Regions from separate parts of the Priestia sp. USM5 genome, predicted to be linked through region 1. Evidence: riboswitches for the same ligand, from Rfam matches in the RefSeq annotation. Region 1 holds a riboswitch; the other holds the start of a gene.

Region 1 (5,803 bases):
GGGTAGAAAATGATTTTCAGCCGTGAGAGGCATCACTTCCATCTTGGCTTTTGCAAGCTCTACTCCAGACCAGTAATCAGGATACCCAGGATCCGGAACCAGCACTGTATCTCCAGGATTTAACAAGCACTGCGGGATTTCAACAAGTCCACCCTTTCCGCCAAATAAAATAGCTACTTCTTTTTCAGGATCCACATCAACGCCATATTCTCGTTTATAAAAAGTCGCAACGGCCTCTTTTAAAAACTGGTGCCCCCGAAATGGAGAATATTTATGATGCATAGGATTAGCACTTGCTTTTTGCAGTGTTTCTACAATATGTGAAGGAGTAGGCTGATCAGGATTTCCCTGCCCTAAGTTAATAACGTCGTGCCCTTGGGCCATTACTTTTCCTACCTTGCCCACAAGTGATGCAAAAAATTGTTTTGGTAAACTTTTTAATAGTTCCGATTGCTCAAATTGTTTCATCATCGCACACCTTCTCAAAAAATTCTTGAAATTCTAGTCACAAATAATATATTGTAATACTCAACTTGTAAAGTCATTTTTTTCAACTACTAAAAAAAGGACGGATGATAAAGTGAGTGTAAAAATTACGTGTTTGCAGCTTGATATTGCGTTTGGAAACCCAACTAAAAACCGAAAATATATCGAACAAAAAATGACGGAAGCCCTGAAAGAAAACCCTGATATCCTTGTGCTTCCTGAGCTATGGGATACAGCTTATGATTTGACGCGGCTAGACGAAATTGCAGATGATGAAGGGCAGCAAGCCAAGCAATTAATCTCTCAGTTTGCTAAAACAAACGCAGTAAATATTGTGGGAGGTTCGATCGCGAAAAAAACAGAGCAAGGCGTCACGAATACGATGTATATTTTTGACCGAAAAGGTCGTGAAGTATCACAATACAGTAAACTGCACTTATTTAAATTAATGGATGAACACCTGTATTTAGAAGCAGGAACAGCAAAAAACCTTTTTACACTTGAACAGTCACTGTGCGCAGGAGTTATTTGTTACGATATTCGTTTCCCAGAATGGATACGGGTTCATACTAGCAGCGGAGCAGAAGTCTTGTTTGTTGTCGCTCAGTGGCCGGCTCCAAGACTCGCCCACTGGAAAGCCCTGCTCATTAGCCGCGCAATCGAAAATCAATGCTATGTAATCGCATGTAATCGTGTAGGCCAAGATCCTAATAACACATTTGCCGGACATTCCTTAGTCATCGATCCGTGGGGAGAAATAATCGCTGAAGCTGGCGATAGCGAAGAACTTTTAAGTGCTGACGTTAACCTGGAACTTGTAAAAGAAATTCGTAAACAAATTCCCGTCTTTACAGATCGCCGTACAGAATTTTATTAATTATGTATTGACAGCCGTTTTTTTGCATGATACGATTTTCACCAGATATCATAAAATATTCAAACAAATCAAAATTGAATAAGTAATCGTACTCTTATCAAGAGTTGGCTGAGGGATTTGGCCCTGTGAAGCCCAGCAACCGACCGTCATTCCATCCTAAGATGGATCACACCCGTAAAACATGTTTTACAAAGGCACGGTGCTAATTCCAACAGAAAGTAATTTTTTCTGGCAGATAAGAGGTTTGAACACTACAATCAAGCCTCTTTCCAACGAAAGAGGCTTTTATATTTTCTAAAATTATAAAAGCCTCCATATATTCTTAAACCTATTAACTTAGTAAACAAATCAGTTTAATAAACTATGGAGGGATTCCGATGTCAATAACAAAAGCAGAGAAGTATCACCCTTTAACAGAAATTTCAGCAATCAAACTTGTGAAAAAGCTAGGTCTTTTTGATGCCACAGAAGCACTGACTGCCCGTGAAATTGGTGACGGCAACTTAAATCTCGTCTTTCACATCATAAATGATCAAACGAATAAATCCATTATCGTCAAACAAGCGCTTCCCTATGCAAAAGTTGTAGGCGAAAGCTGGCCTCTATCCTTGAACCGTGCCACCATTGAAAGCAATGCGCTCAAGCAATTCGGTGCATTTACGCCAGAACTTGTGCCCGCTGTTTATTACCACGATGAAACGCTTGCTGTTACGGTCATGGAAGACCTGTCTCACTTAACGATTTCTCGCGCCGGACTTATTCAAGGTGAAAGTTATCCTCTGCTCTCACAGCATATCGGTTCTTTTTTAGGACATATTGCGTTCAAAACGTCTGATTTCGCCTTAAAACCTCAGGATAAAAAAGAAGAAGTTGTTAAGTACAGCAACCCCGACTTATGCAATATTACGGAAGATTTAGTTTTTACAGATCCTTTTTTTGATATTGATACAAATGAATTTGAAAAAGCGCTGCGTCCTGATGTAGAAGAATTGTGGAATGATGGTGATGTAAAGCTACAAGCAGCAAAATTAAAATATAAATTTTTAACAAATGCGCAAACGCTAATCCACGGTGATTTACATACAGGCAGCATCTTTGCTAGCAGTCAAGAAACGAAAGTGATTGATCCAGAGTTTGCTTTTTACGGTCCGTTTGGATTCGATTTAGGGCAATTTGTTGCGAATTTATTTTTAAATGCTCTTTCTCGAGAAACAAATCGCGAACCGTTATTTGCACACATTACGAACACATGGAACGTATTCAAAGATACCTTTACTGCGCTTTGGCATTCTGAAAACACTGAACCTTTCGCTAAAGACGAGCGCTTATTACATGAAATTTTAACGCAAACGTGGCAAGATGCTGTTGGATATGCAGGATGTGAAATCATTCGACGTACGATTGGCTTAGCTCACGTGGCGGACTTAGACGAAATTTCTTCAGAGGAAAGAAAAATTAACGCTAAACGTACTGCGTTAAAAATTGGACGCTATTTGCTTCTGCACCAACAAGACGTTTCACCAAATGAATTTGAACATTTACTTCGATAACGAATAATGTACACAATGAAAGGATCGGTATCAGCATGACAAATACACTATCACTTCCGCGCTCAGTGGAATGGAATGAATCATATATTACTTTATTAGATCAGCAGCAGCTTCCTGGCAAAGTTGAATATATTAAGCTGCAAACCATTAAAGACGTATGGGATGCTATCACTACCTTGAAAGTACGCGGAGCCCCTGCAATTGGCATTACGGCGGCTTTTGGTCTTGCTCTTTCTGCGCTTAGCTATGACACAGATTCAGTCAAGGAATTTAACAAAAAGCTAGCTCTTGATCAACAGTATTTAGCTAGCTCACGCCCTACTGCCGTCAATTTATTTTGGGCATTGAAGCGCGTAGCGAAAAGCGCTGAATCCGCTTCGTCCGTTAATGAAGCTAAAACAAAAGTTGTTCATGAAGCTATTCAAATTCAAGTAGAAGATGAAGAAACGTGCTACCGAATTGGAGATCATGCTCTTTCTTTATTTAAAAAGAAGGATAAAATCATGACAATATGTAATGCTGGTTCAATTGCTACAGCTTATTATGGAACAGCCTTAGCACCTTTTCACTTGTCTAAGCAGCGCGATATTCCGCTTGAAGTATTTGCTTGTGAAACAAGACCCGTTCTTCAAGGTTCTCGCTTAACAGCATGGGAACTTCAGCAGTCGGGAGTAGACGTTACGCTGATTACGGATAATATGGCTGCTCATACCATTAAAACAAAAGGAATTAATGGGATCATTGTAGGTGCTGACCGCATTGCAGCAAATGGCGATACGGCTAACAAAATTGGAACGTATGGACTTGCTCTTTTAGCGAAAGCATTCGGTATTCCATTTTACGTAGCAGCGCCGCAGTCCACATTTGATTTATCTATTCAAGACGGAAGCAGCATCCCTATTGAAGAACGTTCACCTAAAGAAGTAACGCACATTGGAGATACGCAAATTGCTCCAGACGGAATCTCTGTGTACAATCCAGCTTTTGATGTGACGCCAAGCGAACTGATTACGGCCATTATTACAGAGCATGGAGTTATCCATTCCCCGTCTTTTGAATCCATTCAAAAAGTTTTGCTGCAATCTGCTCAATAACAAGAGGCTGGGACAAAAGTATTTTAGCCCCACTGCAAAACGAACCACTAATCAACATGTTGATTAGTGGTTCGTTTTTTTGTGATGGTAAATATCGTTTTATCTGTTTCGTTCCCTCTAGCAGTTGATTGGAGGGCAAGGCGAAGACTCCTGCGGGAAAAGCCGAAGGGGTGAGACCCCGCAGGAGCGCAAGCGACGAGGAGGCTCAGCGGCCGCCCGCGGAAAGCGAAGTCTTGCACGGAAATCAACTGCGGTGTCACAAGCGGTTCAGTTCATCTATACGAGTTGTTCATCTTTAGATGACATTGATTTTGTTATGTCTCAACCTTTTTTATTAAACAGCGCTTTTTGGCTGCATTTGTAACACAATTGTAACAGTACTCTCTGCTTTTTCTACATATATTATAGGGGATTCTTTTTGAATAAGGAGGAGTAAAAATGAGTGCAGAGCAAAAAACGGATAAAAACAAAGCGTTAAATCGCAAGCAGCAATATCAGCTATTCGATTTATCCAAAGATGAAGAACTAAATTCCCTCCCTTCTCCTCAGCAAATTGACGGTGTTTTTGTGCAGGGAGAAGGCTGGAAATTAGACGGTGAATAGTTATTTTAACTCCAGAGCGCCTTTTGCTACATTTCTTTCAAGCATTAATAGTTTTTCTTTTATATGAGTTTGGGAACCTGCATAACCTGTTAAAGCTCCATTTTTACCAATAACACGGTGACAAGGTAAAATAATAGGCAGTGGATTTCGACGATTCGCTTGTCCCACAGCCCTTACGGCTTTAGAGCGATTAACAGACTCCGCTACATCACTATAAGACCACGTTTGTCCATAAGGTATACCTTTAAGCGTTAACCACACTTCTTTTTGAAAGTCTGTTCCTTTTATATCCAAAGGCACATCAAATGTTAGCGTGCGCCCTTCAGCATAATCCTGAAGCTGCCGCTTCGCTTCTTTCACAAGGTGATAATTCTCGTCATGGACAAGTTTTTTAAGCTGCTCGTTGTGATCATCGCTATCAAACCAAATATGTTGAACCCCTTTTTCCGAGGCTACAATATAAATTTTCAAATCAGAAAATAAGTTCATTTCTCCATAGTACATACTCGCTTATCCTTTCTAATTAGGCTGGAAGAATAACACGGAAAGCCGTTCCTTCTCCTATTTTGCTTTCCACTTCAATTCGCCCTTTATGTTCTTCGATAATTTTATATGAGACCATCAAACCAAGCCCCGTTCCTTTTTCTTTTGTCGTATAAAATGGTTCCCCTAAGCGCTTGATGCGCTCTTCGGGCATTCCGTCTCCTTGATCTCGAATGGAGACCGTCACGTAGTGCGGCTCTGTAGAATAGACTTCAACAAAAATTCTTCCCCCGTTTGACGTGACTTCAATTGCGTTTTTAATTACATTTATTAGTACTTGTTTAATTTGGTTCGGCTCGCAGTATACCATTGGCAGCTGAGGGGACACACTTAGTTCAAACTGAATATTTTCTAAAAGCGCTTGAGCATTTAATAAATCAATCGTTTCTTTAACAACCGCAGCTAGATTTTTCTTTTCGAACTTTACGGCCTGTGGCTTAGCGAGTACTAGAAACTCTGTAATAATAGTTTCGATTCTTTTTAATTCGGATTTAATAATATCAAAATAAAGAGAGTGATCTTCTTGAATGCTGCTTTCTAGCAGCTGAACAAACCCTTTTAAAGCCGTCATCGGATTGCGGATTTCATGCGCAATCCCAGCTGCTAACTGTCCGACTACTTGAAGCGTATCCGATTTCCGAATCTGCTCC
Region 2 (5,803 bases), on a different contig from region 1:
AAGCGTTCCAAGGTACAATGCTTGCTCACACAGACGGAGGCGTTCCAAACTTAGTTGTGAACATTCCAGCGCTAGATGAGTATACATTTGGATATGTTGTATATTTCTTCGAAAAAGCATGCGCAATCAGCGGCTATTTATTAGGCGTAAACCCATTTGATCAGCCGGGAGTAGAAGCATACAAAGTAAATATGTTTGCTCTTCTTGGAAAACCTGGTTTTGAAGAGAAGAAAGCAGAATTAGAAAAGCGTTTGAAATAAATAAAAAGTTCACCTTCTTGTTAGAAGGTGAACTTTTTTGCTTTTGAGATAAAGGATAAAAAGCTGGAAAAAGGACATGTTAAAACAGAGGAGGGATAAGATGATTGAATTATCTTCAAGATTAGACGGCACATTATTCAAGCTTTATGAATTAGAAAAAACGCTTAAGCCGCTTGGGTATAACATTGGAGGAAATTGGGATTATGATCATGGTTCATTCGACTATAAGATGAATGATGAAGTCGGCTATCAGTTTTTACGTATCCCGTTTACAGCTACGAATGGAGAACTGGATTCTAAAGGAACAACCGTACAGATTGGTACGCCATTTTTACTTTCACATAAGTATCAAATTGGCCTAGATGACAATGTTCACAATGGAAACGTGGGTGCTTCATTTAATCAGTTTGCAGAACCCCAAGACGCAGACGCTTCATTTCCAGAAAAGTATATCAGCTTAGGAGAAGAGCTAATTAGAGAGGCAGAAGAGGCGCTGCTTCGGTAATTGAAGGGACTATTCTTTTCTTAAACTCTCTAATTTTTTTACAAAAATATGTTCGTACATGACCTGACTAATCAACTCGTTTGTTTTAATCATTTCATTTACCCCCAAATTTTGCGCATTTTGAATATGCTTTTTTGTTAACAGTTCAACGATGCTGTAAATAGAAGGGTTCAGTCCTTGCAGAGCGACTAGTGTAACAATAGTATTCATGTCTGCATATTCTTCTGTCTTATGCTGATCCGCAGTAATCAGCACTTTTTTTGCGTACCGAGCATTAGCAAGTTCTAATACCTCATAGTGAGAGGGACTTCCTTTAATAAAATGAACGCGATCACAAATCATGGGGTTTTTAGTCAGAGAGTCGTCGATAAGAACAATGTCTTCTTTATGAAATGCGTCGCGATAAGACTCTAGCACGAGTTTGGCGCGCTCATTCCACCCCACAACGATGAAGTGATCTTTTCCATAAAACTTTAAATTCCCTTCCAAATAAGCGCTCTCAGCGGAAACAGCAATTTTAGAAAGCGTGACAAAATAAGTAGTAATAAATCCCGTTCCAACCAGGACTAAAATAATTGCAGCTAACCTTCCAATCGTAGTGGTGGGAGCAAAATCACCGTACCCTATAGTAGAGATTGTAATAATAACCCACCAAATTCCTTCAAACACATTCCCAAACGTTTGCGGCTCTAGGAAATGTATAAGCATGCCGAAAAGTAAAACAAGGCAGCCGATAATAAAAAGAAGCCGCACTAAAATAGAACGACGAAAAAGTCGGAATAATAGCCATTCCATCATAAAAAAACCTCCAGTGATTAGTCATAGCCACAGTATGACCATTTTTCACTGAAGGTATAAGATATCTTTATCTTTTTACTTCGTAATATTCAATCCATTCTTTGTCTGGACCGTAGAAAAATAAGTATCTTGCTCCATTTGGCAAAGTTACAATGTTTTCTTCCACAAATGAAACGCCTGCTGATTTTAAACGCTCAAACTCCTCTTCAATTCCATCTACTGCCAGCGCAAAATGATGAACTTTACCTTCACTAGGTAAGCTTGAGTTATACCCTTGAATTAACTCTACGATTACATTGCCTTCTAAACCTAGAAAAGCTAGCTTCAAAGACGGATCGGTATGTGGTAGTGTTTCGATGAGCTCCAATCCCACTTTTTGTGTATAGAACTCAATAGATTCTTCTATATCCTTTACTTGAACGCCTACATGTTCAAATTTTAAAATTGCCATATGCATCACCCGTATCTATAGTATGTAAAAACTATGAAATATATTAAAGAGAAAGGATAGATAAGTCAAGATAGGGCTGCTTATCAGGAAAGGGCTCTTAAATCATATTTTTGCTGGAGTGAATAGGGTAGAGGCTTCCATCAAGCGCAAACGAAATTTTGCCTGTTTCTTCAGATACAACTAAAATTAATGCATCCGATTTTTCTGACATTCCAATGGCTGCACGGTGACGTGTTCCCAACTTTTTGTTCGTTGAAATAATAGACGAGAGAGGTAAAACATTAGCAGCTGAAATAAGCTGACTATTTCTAATTAGGACGGCTCCGTCATGTAAGGGTGTCCCTGGATAGAACAGTGTCTCAACTAGCGTAGCGCTGACAGGAGCTTGAATAGGCATTCCTTTTTGAATAAGAGGATCAACATTTTGTTCCCGTTCAATGACAATTAAAGCGCCGTGACGTTTCTCAGAGAGGTTATGAATAGCTAGGGATAGAGCAGCGTATTCAAATGTATAAGGCGATAAGTAATGGCGCAAGTAATAAGAGGCGGCCGTAGCTTGAACATCTTGAAATAACCTTCTCATCTCCTCAAAATCACATAAAATACAATGATCACTCGTGTCTAAATGTTTAATTAAATTAGAGGCTTCAGTTGAAATCTGCTGTAAATATGTTCGCACATTATTTTTAATTGTATCGTCTAATTGAAAGGGTTGTCTCTCCATCTTATATAGCTCCTATCTGTCAGTCAGTGTTATCTGTAATGTGTGCTAATGTGGGTGAATTATCCGTAAAGCTCATAAATCTGTTATTAATTTTATAGAGAGATTTTGTATTTTATTTAGCAAGAGAACATAAAAAGTCGAAAAAAAAGAAAGCGTTTTATAAACTGATATATTCACATTTGGGTTAAATTTACATATGTTGTTTTAAATAAAAGTATAGATATTTCTGTGAATTTAAAGTATAGTTTTCTTATCGGATATATAATTTTTAATGTTGACAAATATTCTAAATATGCTAAAATTTTTAAAAAATGCTTATCAAGAGTGGTGGAGGGATCTGGCCCGCTGAACCCCGGCAACCTGCTTAGCAAGGTGCTAATTCCAGCAAAGTGTGTATCATTTTGAAAGATAAGGTGAAAATTATTGCCTACCCAGTCTTTCAATACGGAAGACTTTTTATTTTGATATAGCGCAAGAGATATTTTGAGGAGGGACAACGATGACTGTAAACCCCGACTTAAAACAAACCTTTGAACACGCCGAAGCAAAGTAAGAATTAAATAGTTTCGCTGACTAGACACACTAGAGGCGGTTTTATCCAATTCTAGTGGGTAAAACCGTCTTTTTTTATTGGATAACGCGGATAACTAAGAATTGGAGTGGAGAAAATGGCAGACTTATATACGTACGAAAACTGGAGCGATACATTTCCAGAGTTCGACAGTAAAGATGAAACAAAAGGAGCCCTTTCAGCATTGCAGTGGGCGTATGATACCTACGGAGATTCAATTATTTATGCGTCAAGCTTTGGGATCGAAGGAATCGTGTTAATTGATTTAATTTCAAAAGTGAAAAAAGATGCTGAAATTGTCTTTTTAGATACAGGGGTTCATTTTAAAGAAACATATGAAGTGATTGATGCAATTAAAGAACGCTTCCCTGATTTACGTATTCATATGAAAAAGCCGGATTTAACTCTTGCAGAACAAGCTGAAAAACATGGAGATGAGCTTTGGAAGAGTCAGCCTAACCTATGCTGTCAAATTCGAAAAATCATTCCGCTAAGAGAATCCCTTGCTCCTTATGATGCGTGGATTTCTGGTTTAAGACGCGAGCAGTCTGAGTCTCGTGCCAACACGAATTATTTTAATAAAGATGAGAAATTCAAGAAGGTGAAAGTTTGTCCGTTAATTCATTGGTCATGGAAAGAAATTTGGCGTTATGTGTATAAGCATGATTTGCCATACAACAAACTTCATGATCAAGGCTACCCAAGTATCGGCTGTGAGCCCTGTACCGCACCTGCCTATAATGTAGACGATTTACGTTCAGGAAGATGGGCAGGTACACAAAAAGTGGAGTGCGGATTACACGAATCTTAAATACGAAAGAGCTGAATAAATGATGCTTTTATATGTTGCCTTTATCATTGCGCTTTTTTTTGCAATGAATATTGGGGCAAGCGGTGCAGCAGCTGCTATGGGCGTTTCATACGGCTCCGGTGCAATTAAAAAGCGAAGAGTGGCCCTGTTCATCTGTGCTGTAGGAATTGTGCTCGGAGCTGTTACCGGAGGCGGTGAGGTGGTAAAAACCATCAGTTCAGGTATCATACCTGAAAAACTGCTGTCAGTAGAATTAGTTATTATCATTCTGGCTGCTGCAACGCTGTCACTCTTTTTCGCGAATTTGATTGGTATCCCTCTATCAACAAGTGAAGTAACAGTTGGCTCAGTTGTTGGAGTAGGGGTAGCTTATCAATCTCTGTATGTAGAAAAACTTTTAATTGTGATGTCTTTTTGGATTATTGTTCCGCTAGTTTCATTTGTTATTGCTTTTTTGATTGGGAAAGTGATAAAGCGCAGAGCGCATAAAAAAGAAGCAGAGGGAAAGTGGAAAAGAGTTTTAACGATTTTAGTTATTGCAACGGGATTCTTTGAAGCCTTCTCAGCTGGAATGAACAATGTGGCAAATGCTGTCGGTCCTCTAGTAGGAGCTGGATTAATGGATGCTACAACGGGTGTCATAGCAGGAGGATTGGCGGTGGCGCTCGGAGCTCTTTTACTAGGAGGCCGAGTTATTGAAACAAACGGAAAAAAAATTACTCGCTATTCTGTAGGAGAAGGCTGCATTATCTCGGGTACTGGTGCTTCTCTTGTTACAGTCGCTTCACTGTTTGGTTTGCCAGTACCGCTTACACAGGTCACTACGTCTTCTATTATTGGAATAGGCGCAGCGAAAACGGGATTTACGAAAGAACAGCGCGAAGTGGTCATTCAAATGTTAAAGGTTTGGGTGGTATCCCCTGTATTTTCACTCGTAATCTCATATGTTCTTGTGAAATTAGTACTTGAAAGCGACTTATATTCATTTGTGGTGCTAGCTAGTGGATGTATTGCTACAGGAGGTATTCTAAGCTTAGCTAGAACGACTAGAAGAAAAAGAGCAAGCCTGCAGTCGGAAAAAGAAAAAATGACTGCGTGATTCAAGTACTTTTTATTATATTGTGTTAATTACTTAAGGAGGATTTTACAAAATGGCAACAATTCAAGCACACGGTGGAGAATTAATTAATTTATATCAACCAACATATGACTACACGTCACTAACAAAAGAAATTGAAGTAGACAACATGGCTCTAAGCGATTTAGAACTAATTGGAATTGGTGCTTATAGCCCAATTACGGGGTTTTTAGGAGAAAAAGATTATCAATCAGTTGTTGAAAATATGCGTCTAGCAGATGGAACTGTATGGAGTATTCCTATTACTCTTCCCGTAACAGAAGAGCAGGCTAAAGAATTAAACATTGGCGACAAAGTAAAACTAGTTCAAAGCGGTGTGACATATGGTGTTTTAGAAGTTTCTGAAGTATATACGCCAAATAAAGAAAAAGAAGCGGAAAATGTGTACCGCACAGCAGAACTGGCCCACCCTGGTGTGAAGAAAATGATGGAACGCCCAAATGTATATGTAGCAGGTCCAATCGTACTTGTAGAACGTACACCTAAAACGCGTTTTGAAAAGTATTACCTAGATCCAACTGAAACAAGAGCAGCATTTGAAGAGC

What was found. Region 1 has a riboswitch for S-adenosylmethionine ahead of mtnK (S-methyl-5-thioribose kinase). Riboswitches for the same ligand answer to the same signal wherever they lie in the genome.
Region 2: linked by a shared signal. The riboswitch ahead of ACWATA_RS27350 (phosphoadenylyl-sulfate reductase) and the one ahead of mtnK (S-methyl-5-thioribose kinase) in region 1 are both predicted to bind S-adenosylmethionine.

What each region holds. Positions count from the first base shown of each region.
Region 1 is NZ_JBSGKN010000001.1:3,369,331-3,375,133, forward strand. Features, by position in the region: gene ACWATA_RS18015 (pyridoxal phosphate-dependent aminotransferase) at 1-468, opposite strand, end outside; gene ACWATA_RS18020 (carbon-nitrogen family hydrolase) at 581-1,363, shown strand; SAM riboswitch class I at 1,455-1,605, shown strand; gene mtnK (S-methyl-5-thioribose kinase) at 1,741-2,913, shown strand; gene mtnA (S-methyl-5-thioribose-1-phosphate isomerase) at 2,949-4,007, shown strand; gene ACWATA_RS18035 (hypothetical protein) at 4,132-4,371, shown strand; gene ACWATA_RS18040 (hypothetical protein) at 4,446-4,610, shown strand; gene ACWATA_RS18045 (methylated-DNA--[protein]-cysteine S-methyltransferase) at 4,611-5,114, opposite strand; gene ACWATA_RS18050 (PAS domain S-box protein) at 5,134-5,803, opposite strand, start outside.
Region 2 is NZ_JBSGKN010000006.1:6,615-12,417, reverse strand. Features, by position in the region: gene ACWATA_RS27375 (glucose-6-phosphate isomerase) at 1-260, shown strand, start outside; gene ACWATA_RS27370 (YugN-like family protein) at 361-765, shown strand; gene ACWATA_RS27365 (potassium channel family protein) at 775-1,563, opposite strand; gene ACWATA_RS27360 (VOC family protein) at 1,631-2,014, opposite strand; gene cdaS (sporulation-specific diadenylate cyclase CdaS) at 2,112-2,738, opposite strand; SAM riboswitch class I at 3,051-3,153, shown strand; gene ACWATA_RS27350 (phosphoadenylyl-sulfate reductase) at 3,407-4,120, shown strand; gene cysP (sulfate permease) at 4,140-5,219, shown strand; gene sat (sulfate adenylyltransferase) at 5,272-5,803, shown strand, end outside.